3 regions of the Solibacillus sp. FSL H8-0523 genome follow, and region 1 is predicted to be linked to each of the others. Evidence: a T-box and tRNA genes for the amino acid it is inferred to sense, from the RefSeq annotation. Region 1 holds a T-box; the other regions hold tRNA genes.
What was found. A T-box is a leader RNA that pairs with one kind of tRNA and senses whether it is charged. The one in region 1 lies ahead of tyrS (tyrosine--tRNA ligase), so its partner is inferred to be a tRNA-Tyr.

Region 1 (3,248 bases):
TGGTTACTTGTTGCATGGCGTCATACATATCTTTATCGATAGTTGAGTAAATACGATAGCCACCAGAACGTAATGTACGGTCAGCTAAAATACCATATTTTAGTTTTAAATTGGACTCTTCTGTAAAACGCGCGGGATCGATGCCATCTTTTTCAGCGAGCTTTTTTGCAAAAATCTCTTTGGCACGTTCCTCGAGTTCTATAGTTAACCAAGGATATTTGTCTTCGGGGCGATTTTCGCGCTCCTTGAAGTCTTTTGTAATATCGTATTTAACGGCTTCATCGTATTCTTTTTCTGTAATGTAGCCAACTTCTTGCATGCGGTAAAGTACCGTTTTCATACGGTCAATCCCTGGTTGCATACCCTCTGCACTCTTTTTTTCACCTTTGTTCGTGAATGGCGTGTATTTAAAAGGTGCTTGCGGAATCCCGGCAATGTAAGCAGCTTGAGGTAAGTTTAACTCGGATGCTTTGACACCGAAAATTCCTTGTGCGGCTGTTTCAATCCCGGCAATATTACGCCCTGATGAGTTACGACCATATGGAATAATATTTAAGTATGCTTCTAAAATTTCTTCTTTACTCATGAAGTGCTCTAAACGATATGCTAGCAAAATTTCTTTTGCTTTACGTTCGTAGGATACTTCATTCGTTAAAATTTGGTTTTTGATTAATTGCTGTGTTAGCGTTGAACCACCTGTTTGTGTCGATGAGTTCGAGACGTCTTGTAATAGCCCGCGCAGCACCGCTTTTGGTACAATTCCAGGATGCTCGCGGAAGTATTCATCTTCAGTTGCCATAACAGCATTAATAACAATTGGAGATATGTTTGCTAGTGATGTTTCACGTCGGTCTAAATCTGTACGAATTTTTCCTATGTAAATATCATTTGCAAAGTAAATTTCACTTGTTTCTTCATAGCTAAGAATTTGTTCGCGCATTTCTTCTTTGGAACGTAGGGGCTCGTCTTTTACTAATGAAGCAAAATAACCTAAGCCAATACCACCAACGGCAATAACGGCGGTCGTTAGAAAAATCATTGCTAATAACGAAAGATTCCAAAATACGCCACCACTAATTCTTAAATAGCGCATCGGCTTTGAAGAAGCAAGGGATTCGATTTTTTCGTTTAATTGATCAAGCCATTCTTTCACAGTATCGCCCTCCTAAAATCCTGTTTATTATAGCATATTTGCCATCTAAGCGAATATAATTATTGACATCGTCTAAATACTAAGTAGAATAGAGAGTATAAATTTCAAGCATTGAAGAGTTTGCAGTAGTAAAAACGTTCCCTGTTTTAGAGAGCTAGCGGTTGGTGAAAGCTAGACAAAACGATTTTACGAATTACGTTCTTGGAGCTTGAACGCATCGTCTGCGATAAAAACGCTTAAAGTGGAAGAAATTTTTTTCTTCAAGCCGGGTGGTACCGCGTTAAACTGTTAATTTAACGTCCCTGCATGCAAATTTGCGTGTAGGGGCGTTTTTATTTTTCCTTACATTGCAGATGAACAAACATGTAAAAGGAGAGAAATACAATGACAAACGAATTATTACAAGATTTAGAGTGGCGCGGCCTGTTATACCAACAAACAGACGCAGAAGGTATGGAAAAATTATTAAATGAGCAAAATGTATCGTTATACGTAGGGGTTGACCCAACAGCAGATTCAATGCACATCGGTCATATCGTACCACTTTTAACATTACGTCGCTTCCAAAAAGCAGGTCACAAACCAGTTTTACTAGTAGGTGGGGCAACAGGTACAGTAGGGGATCCATCAGGTCGTTCAGAAGAGCGCCAACTACAAACGATGGAGCAAGTAGATGCAAACGTGCGCGGTTTAAAAGCGCAAATGGAGCGTTTATTCGACTTCTCATCGGATGCAGACAACGGTGCGATTTTAGTCAACAACAATGACTGGGCTGGCCAAATGACATTAATCGATTTCCTACGCGATTACGGGAAGCTAATTAACGTCAATTACATTTTAAATAAAGATACTGTGGCATCACGCCTTGATTCAGGGATTTCGTTTACTGAATTTGCGTACACATTAATCCAAGGGATGGACTTCAACCATTTATACGACCACTTCAACGTGCGTATTCAAGTAGGCGGTTCAGATCAGTGGGGCAATATCACAACTGGTTTAGAAATGATCCGTAAAACGCATGATGAAAATGCCAAAGCATTCGGTATTACGATTCCACTTGTAACAAAAGCAGATGGTACGAAATTCGGTAAAACAGCAGGTGGCGCCGTATGGTTAGATGCGAAGAAAACATCGCCATACGAGTTCTACCAATTCTGGATTAACACAGCGGATGCAGATGTTGTGAAATACTTAAAAATCTTCACGTTCTTAACACGCGAAGAAATTGAAGGCTTAGCAGAAAGTGTTGAAACAGAAGCACACTTACGTAAAGCACAAAAAACATTAGCAGCTGAAATGACAAAGCTGATTCACGGTGAAGAAGGCTTAGCGCAGGCAGAGCGCATTACGGCTGCATTATTCTCTGGTGACTTAAAAGCATTATCAGTAATGGAAATGAAAGTCGCATTCGCAGGTGTTCCTTCTGTAGAAGTATCAAAAGAAGACAAGAACATTGTAGATCTTATCGTAGAAGCAGGTATTTCTTCATCAAAACGCCAAGCACGTGAAGATGTGACAAACGGTGCAATTAGTGTAAATGGTGAAAAAGTGACGGATTTAGAATACGTAATCGACGGGAAAGACCGTTTAGAGGACGCATTCGCGATTATCCGCCGCGGTAAGAAAAAATATCATATGGTGAAATTTGCTTAATTAAAGAAGCAAGTACAAAGCGTCCTAGTATTTTCTAGGGCGTTTTTGTTTTTCTTGATGACGGCACAAAAAATGAATTTTCCGCGCGGTGCTCCTGTCGCTACGCTTTCGTCGCAAATAAAGATTTGCTGTTCCCACAGGAGTATACATGGCTTTAGCGCTGTCATGCCTAGCCCACCAATAAATATGTAGAAATTTATACTTAAAACAATCCTTATAATAATGAGAATCTTTTATTTTTTAGTTGTAATTTTAAACTGATAGTGTAAAATTACACTATAAAAAGGAGGGTGATGATAGTGGAAAAATCTTGTGGTGGAAAGATTGCTTTGGCGATATTTACGTTGATACCGATAGGGTTCTTTTCGTTTATTGCATTTTTTATGATTTCGTTAAGTGGTGGAATGCATTATTTACCGTTGTTAGTTGCAGTAGTGGT
Region 2 (3,248 bases), 830 kb from region 1:
TCTTAGCAAAAGAAAAAAGCGCATAGCCTCTGCTATACGCCTGTGAATGACCCGTACGAGAATCGAACTCGTGTTACCGCCGTGAAAGGGCGGTGTCTTAACCGCTTGACCAACGGGCCATGGCTCCGAAGGCAGGACTCGAACCTGCGACCTGCCGGTTAACAGCCGGATGCTCTACCAACTGAGCTACTTCGGAACAATTATATGGTGGGCCTAAATGGACTCGAACCATCGACCTCACGCTTATCAGGCGTGCGCTCTAACCAGCTGAGCTATAGGCCCCAAATAAAACTGGAGCGGGTGATCGGAATCGAACCGACAACATCAGCTTGGAAGGCTGAGGTTTTACCACTAAACTACACCCGCAAATGGTGGGTTTGGACGGAATCGAACCGCCGACACTTAGAGCTTCAATCTAATGCTCTACCAACTGAGCTACAAACCCACAAAAAATGGCGGTCCCGACCGGGATCGAACCGGCGATCTCCTGCGTGACAGGCAGGCATGTTAACCGCTACACCACGGGACCATTTGGTTGCGGGGACAGGACTTGAACCTGTGACCTTCGGGTTATGAGCCCGACGAGCTACCACTGCTCCACCCCGCGACAATACTATTAAAACTTATGAAATTAAAATGGAGGAGGTAGAGGGATTCGAACCCCCGCGCGGTGTTACCCGCCTGTCGGTTTTCAAGACCGATCCCTTCAGCCGAACTTGGGTATACCTCCGAAATAAAGATGGCTGCCGAGGGAGTCGAACCCACGACCTTTCGGGTATGAACCGAATGCTCTAGCCAGCTGAGCTAGGCAGCCATATAAAGTTATGAAAAAATTGGTGGAGCCTAGCGGGATCGAACCGCTGACCTCCTGCGTGCAAGGCAGGCGCTCTCCCAGCTGAGCTAAGGCCCCATAAAATGGTCGGAATGACAGGATTCGAACCTACGACCCCTTGGTCCCAAACCAAGTGCTCTACCAAGCTGAGCTACATTCCGAATTTGTCAAAACATATATTGGTGCGCTCGACAGGACTTGAACCTACAACCTTCTGATTCGTAGTCAGATGCTCTATCCAATTGAGCTACGAGCGCGTAAAAATGGTGCCGAGGGCCGGAATCGAACCGGCACGGTGATCACTCACCGCAGGATTTTAAGTCCTGTGCGTCTGCCAGTTCCGCCACCCCGGCATATTTGAAGCGGAAGACGAGGTTCGAACTCGCGACCCCCACCTTGGCAAGGTGGTGTTCTACCACTGAACTACTTCCGCAAAAATGCAAGATATTTTTATACTGACAAGTTATGTAATTTTATAAAAAACTGGTGAGCCATGAAGGACTCGAACCTTCGACCCTCTGATTAAAAGTCAGATGCTCTACCAACTGAGCTAATGGCTCTTTATTAAAAGAGAATGGCTGGGGAACCTGGATTCGAACCAGGGCATGACGGAATCAAAATCCGTTGCCTTACCGCTTGGCTATACCCCAACAATAAGTTATTTATTAAAATAAATGGGGCGACTGATGGGAATTGAACCCACGAATGCCGGAATCACAATCCGGTGCGTTAACCACTTCGCCACAACCGCCATTATAATTATTGTATTTATTTGAAATTGGCAGGGGCAGTAGGAATTGAACCCACACTGACGGTTTTGGAGACCGTAGTTCTACCTTTAAACTATGCCCCTATAAATAAATGGTGGAGGGGGACGGATTCGAACCGCCGAACCCTAAGGAGCGGATTTACAGTCCGCCGCGTTTAGCCACTTCGCTACCCCTCCGACATAAAATACTTATCAGAGCATTTAGAGCATTAAAAAATAAGCGAAGCGACGTCCTACTCTCACAGGGGGAAACCCCCAACTACCATCGGCGCTAAAGAGCTTAACTTCTGTGTTCGGTATGGGAACAGGTGTGACCTCTTTGCCATCGTCACTTCACTTATTAAGTTGAAAGAATTTATTCTTTCAAAACTGGATAAACGTTTCATTGATGTTCATAAATTGTGGTTAAGTCCTCGACCGATTAGTATTCGTCAGCTCCACACATCACTGCGCTTCCACCTCGAACCTATCTACCTGATCGTCTTTCAGGGGTCTTACTTACTTGCGTAATGGGAAATCTCATCTTGAGGGGGGCTTCATGCTTAGATGCTTTCAGCACTTATCCCGTCCACACATAGCTACCCAGCGATGCTCTTGGCAGAACAACTGGTACACCAGCGGTGTGTCCATCCCGGTCCTCTCGTACTAAGGACAGCTCCTCTCAAATTTCCTACGCCCACGACGGATAGGGACCGAACTGTCTCACGACGTTCTGAACCCAGCTCGCGTACCGCTTTAATGGGCGAACAGCCCAACCCTTGGGACCGACTACAGCCCCAGGATGCGATGAGCCGACATCGAGGTGCCAAACCTCCCCGTCGATGTGGACTCTTGGGGGAGATAAGCCTGTTATCCCCGGGGTAGCTTTTATCCGTTGAGCGATGGCCCTTCCATGCGGAACCACCGGATCACTAAGCCCGTCTTTCGACCCTGCTCGACTTGTAGGTCTCGCAGTCAAGCTCCCTTATGCCTTTACACTCTACGAATGATTTCCAACCATTCTGAGGGAACCTTTGGGCGCCTCCGTTACTCTTTAGGAGGCGACCGCCCCAGTCAAACTGTCCGCCTGACACTGTCTCCTACCCCGCTAAGGGGCATGGGTTAGAAGTTCAATACAACCAGGGTAGTATCCCACTGACGCCTCCTCCGAAGCTGGCGCTCCGGGATCTCTGGCTCCTACCTATCCTGTACAAGTTGTACCAAAATTCAATATCAGGCTACAGTAAAGCTCCACGGGGTCTTTCCGTCCTGTCGCGGGTAACCTGCATCTTCACAGGTACTATAATTTCACCGAGTCTCTCGTTGAGACAGTGCCCAGATCGTTACGCCTTTCGTGCGGGTCGGAACTTACCCGACAAGGAATTTCGCTACCTTAGGACCGTTATAGTTACGGCCGCCGTTTACTGGGGCTTCAATTCGCAGCTTCGCTTGCGCTAACCACTCCTCTTAACCTTCCAGCACCGGGCAGGCGTCAGCCCCTATACGTCACCTTACGGTTTTGCAGAGACCTGTGTTTTTGCTAAACAGTCGCCTGGGCCTATTCACTGCGGCTCTCTCACGCTTGCACGCTAACAGAGCACCCCTTCTCCCGAAGTTACGGGGTCATTTTGCCGAGTTCCTTAACGAGAGTTCTCTCGCACACCTTAG
Region 3 (3,248 bases), 420 kb from region 1:
GCTGTTCGCCCATTAAAGCGGTACGCGAGCTGGGTTCAGAACGTCGTGAGACAGTTCGGTCCCTATCCGTCGTGGGCGTAGGAAATTTGAGAGGAGCTGTCCTTAGTACGAGAGGACCGGGATGGACACACCGCTGGTGTACCAGTTGTTCTGCCAAGAGCATCGCTGGGTAGCTATGTGTGGACGGGATAAGTGCTGAAAGCATCTAAGCATGAAGCCCCCCTCAAGATGAGATTTCCCATTACGCAAGTAAGTAAGACCCCTGAAAGACGATCAGGTAGATAGGTTCGAGGTGGAAGCGCAGTGATGTGTGGAGCTGACGAATACTAATCGGTCGAGGACTTAACCACAATTTATGAACATCAATGAACCGTTTATCCAGTTTTGAAAGAATAAAAATATTAAAAAATGCTTGACTGAATAAGTTATACATAATATAATAAATAATGTCTTTCGAATAGTCTAGTGATGATGGCAAAGAGGTCACACCCGTTCCCATACCGAACACGGAAGTTAAGCTCTTTAGCGCCGATGGTAGTTGGGGGTTTCCCCCTGTGAGAGTAGGACGTCGCTAGGCTAGTATATAATTATTCCGAAGTAGCTCAGTTGGTAGAGCATCCGGCTGTTAACCGGCAGGTCGCAGGTTCGAGTCCTGCCTTCGGAGCCATCTAAATCTTGGAGAGTTGTCCGAGAGGCCGAAGGAGCACGATTGGAAATCGTGTATGCGGGTAACACTGTATCAAGGGTTCGACTCCCTTACTCTCCGCCAGGCAATTTAGTATGGCCCGTTGGTCAAGTGGTTAAGACACCGCCCTTTCACGGCGGTAACACGGGTTCGAATCCCGTACGGGTCACCATTTATATTTTTTATATCCAGCATGGAGGATTAGCTCAGCTGGGAGAGCACCTGCCTTACAAGCAGGGGGTCGGCGGTTCGAGCCCGTCATCCTCCACCATTTAATTAAATAGTATTGTCGCGGGGTGGAGCAGTGGTAGCTCGTCGGGCTCATAACCCGAAGGTCATAGGTTCAAGTCCTATCCCCGCAACCAAATGGTCCCGTGGTGTAGCGGTTAACATGCCTGCCTGTCACGCAGGAGATCGCCGGTTCGATCCCGGTCGGGACCGCCATTTTTTTAATTATTACATACGTGGGTTTGTAGCTCAGTTGGTAGAGCATTAGATTGAAGCTCTAAGTGTCGGCGGTTCGATTCCGTCCAAACCCACCATATATGTTGCCGGTGTAGCTCAGTTGGTAGAGCAACTGACTTGTAATCAGTAGGTCGAGGGTTCGACTCCTTTCGCCGGCACCATTACCCTGGAGGGGTAGCGAAGTGGCTAAACGCGGCGGACTGTAAATCCGCTCCTTAGGGTTCGGCGGTTCGAATCCGTCCCCCTCCACCATATCTTTACAGGGGCATAGTTTAAAGGTAGAACTACGGTCTCCAAAACCGTCAGTGTGGGTTCGATTCCTACTGCCCCTGCCATTTTAAGATTCAAATAAGTATAATGGCGGTTGTGGCGAAGTGGTTAACGCACCGGATTGTGATTCCGGCATTCGTGGGTTCAATTCCCATCAGTCGCCCCATTCTTTATTTAGGTTTAAGAAGTAAAATTATATGATAGTGGCGGTTGTGGCGAAGTGGTTAACGCACCGGATTGTGATTCCGGCATTCGTGGGTTCAATTCCCATCAGTCGCCCCATTCTTAATATAATAAATATGAAATTTTTGGGGTATAGCCAAGCGGTAAGGCAACGGATTTTGATTCCGTCATGCCCTGGTTCGAATCCAGGTTCCCCAGCCATTTTTGCGGAAGTAGTTCAGTGGTAGAACACCACCTTGCCAAGGTGGGGGTCGCGAGTTCGAACCTCGTCTTCCGCTCCAAATATGGCGGCATAGCCAAGTGGTAAGGCACAGGTCTGCAACACCTCTACCACCGGTTCAAATCCGGTTGCCGCCTCCATATTTTTTAGATCAAATCGGTTAAGCCGATTTTTTTTATACCCATTTTCTTGCCGATATGGCGGAATTGGCAGACGCGCCGGACTCAAAATCCGGTTCCTTCGGGAGTGTCGGTTCGACCCCGACTATCGGTATCAGATCGATAAGGTGAATTGCCAAAAACCTTATCAAATGAAGACTTCTAGTATTTATACTAGGGGTCTTTTTTTATTGGAGTTTCCTTCAAATAGAGATTGAAACAGAAAATCTCCTTTACAAACAGAATAATTGTGTTTTTAACTGAAATACTACGTGTTTTTTTATAGCATGTTAGAAAGAATTACTTTAGAATTGACATGATGATGTGAGAAATGGATTTAACGAATTTAATTTAAATAACTGAAATTATGAATAGATGAAAGAAGGTAATGGAATGAATGCAGTAGTAAATTTAAAATGGATTGAAGCAGCAAATTACGAGGAAATGAGCAAGCTTGCGGCGGATATGTTTAAAGCGGAATTAAAGCACAATCCAAAAATGGTATTAGGTTTAGCAACAGGTGGGACACCAGAAGGCTTTTATAAAGAACTAGTTGAGGCGTATCAAGCTGGAGAAATTTCATTTGAACAGGCACAGTCTTACAACTTAGATGAATACGTTGGGATTAATCCTACAAATGAAGCGAGCTACCATTACTATATGGATCAAAATCTATTTAATCACGTTGATATGAAGCGTGAGAATATCCATGTGCCAAAAGGGGATACAGCGGACTTACAAGCGGCTGCCGCGCACTATGATGAGATGATTGAGGCAGCTGGTGGTGTTGATATTCAGCTATTAGGTATTGGCATAAACGGACATATTGGTTTTAATGAGCCAGGTACACCATTTACATTAGGGACAAATGTTGTAGAACTGACAGAGTCGACACGTGATGCGAATAAAATTTATTTCAATTCAATCGATGAAGTGCCAACATATGCCATTACAATGGGTATTCAAACAATCATGAATGCGAAGAAAGTCGTTTTATTAATTTCAGGTGCATCAAAGCAGGAAGCCATGGATCGTCTGCGTAGCGGTGAAGTGACAGAGGACTTCCCAGCAAGTGCCCTGCACAATCACAAAGATGTAACAGTGATTTATACAGGTGTAAAATAATGATGAGGAGTGCTTAAATGCACTCCTCATTTTTTAATGGTCGTAATAAATACTCCGGCAATAACGGCAATCCCTCCAATAATTTGTGCCATGAGTAATTGTTCATCTAAAAACAGAACAGCAAAAATTGTCGCAAACACTG

Region 2: it encodes a tRNA-Tyr, which carries the amino acid that the T-box ahead of tyrS (tyrosine--tRNA ligase) is inferred to sense. The anticodon was not compared.
Region 3: it encodes a tRNA-Tyr, which carries the amino acid that the T-box ahead of tyrS (tyrosine--tRNA ligase) is inferred to sense. The anticodon was not compared.

What each region holds. Positions count from the first base shown of each region.
Region 1 covers NZ_CP150291.1:3,134,652-3,137,899, reverse strand. The annotation lists gene NSQ62_RS15635 (transglycosylase domain-containing protein) at 1-1,153, opposite strand, end outside; T-box leader at 1,256-1,460, shown strand; gene tyrS (tyrosine--tRNA ligase) at 1,538-2,809, shown strand; gene NSQ62_RS15625 (PstS family phosphate ABC transporter substrate-binding protein) at 3,103-3,248, shown strand, end outside.
Region 2 covers NZ_CP150291.1:3,968,207-3,971,454, forward strand. The annotation lists gene NSQ62_RS19880 (GNAT family N-acetyltransferase) at 1-26, shown strand, start outside; tRNA gene NSQ62_RS19885 (tRNA-Glu) at 48-119, opposite strand; tRNA gene NSQ62_RS19890 (tRNA-Asn) at 121-196, opposite strand; tRNA gene NSQ62_RS19895 (tRNA-Ile) at 206-282, opposite strand; tRNA gene NSQ62_RS19900 (tRNA-Gly) at 293-366, opposite strand; tRNA gene NSQ62_RS19905 (tRNA-Phe) at 370-445, opposite strand; tRNA gene NSQ62_RS19910 (tRNA-Asp) at 454-529, opposite strand; tRNA gene NSQ62_RS19915 (tRNA-Met) at 533-607, opposite strand; tRNA gene NSQ62_RS19920 (tRNA-Ser) at 638-730, opposite strand; tRNA gene NSQ62_RS19925 (tRNA-Met) at 741-814, opposite strand; tRNA gene NSQ62_RS19930 (tRNA-Ala) at 835-910, opposite strand; tRNA gene NSQ62_RS19935 (tRNA-Pro) at 917-993, opposite strand; tRNA gene NSQ62_RS19940 (tRNA-Arg) at 1,013-1,089, opposite strand; tRNA gene NSQ62_RS19945 (tRNA-Leu) at 1,097-1,185, opposite strand; tRNA gene NSQ62_RS19950 (tRNA-Gly) at 1,194-1,265, opposite strand; tRNA gene NSQ62_RS19955 (tRNA-Lys) at 1,317-1,392, opposite strand; tRNA gene NSQ62_RS19960 (tRNA-Gln) at 1,408-1,482, opposite strand; tRNA gene NSQ62_RS19965 (tRNA-His) at 1,508-1,583, opposite strand; tRNA gene NSQ62_RS19970 (tRNA-Trp) at 1,612-1,685, opposite strand; tRNA gene NSQ62_RS19975 (tRNA-Tyr) at 1,695-1,778, opposite strand; rRNA gene rrf (5S ribosomal RNA) at 1,822-1,937, opposite strand; rRNA gene NSQ62_RS19985 (23S ribosomal RNA) at 2,003-3,248, opposite strand, start outside.
Region 3 covers NZ_CP150291.1:3,558,112-3,561,359, reverse strand. The annotation lists rRNA gene NSQ62_RS17905 (23S ribosomal RNA) at 1-350, shown strand, start outside; rRNA gene rrf (5S ribosomal RNA) at 462-577, shown strand; tRNA gene NSQ62_RS17895 (tRNA-Asn) at 592-667, shown strand; tRNA gene NSQ62_RS17890 (tRNA-Ser) at 678-769, shown strand; tRNA gene NSQ62_RS17885 (tRNA-Glu) at 783-857, shown strand; tRNA gene NSQ62_RS17880 (tRNA-Val) at 881-956, shown strand; tRNA gene NSQ62_RS17875 (tRNA-Met) at 976-1,050, shown strand; tRNA gene NSQ62_RS17870 (tRNA-Asp) at 1,054-1,129, shown strand; tRNA gene NSQ62_RS17865 (tRNA-Phe) at 1,152-1,227, shown strand; tRNA gene NSQ62_RS17860 (tRNA-Thr) at 1,236-1,311, shown strand; tRNA gene NSQ62_RS17855 (tRNA-Tyr) at 1,319-1,402, shown strand; tRNA gene NSQ62_RS17850 (tRNA-Trp) at 1,412-1,485, shown strand; tRNA gene NSQ62_RS17845 (tRNA-His) at 1,511-1,586, shown strand; tRNA gene NSQ62_RS17840 (tRNA-His) at 1,627-1,702, shown strand; tRNA gene NSQ62_RS17835 (tRNA-Gln) at 1,730-1,804, shown strand; tRNA gene NSQ62_RS17830 (tRNA-Gly) at 1,810-1,884, shown strand; tRNA gene NSQ62_RS17825 (tRNA-Cys) at 1,890-1,963, shown strand; tRNA gene NSQ62_RS17820 (tRNA-Leu) at 2,015-2,096, shown strand; gene nagB (glucosamine-6-phosphate deaminase) at 2,375-3,106, shown strand; gene NSQ62_RS17810 (DMT family transporter) at 3,133-3,248, opposite strand, start outside.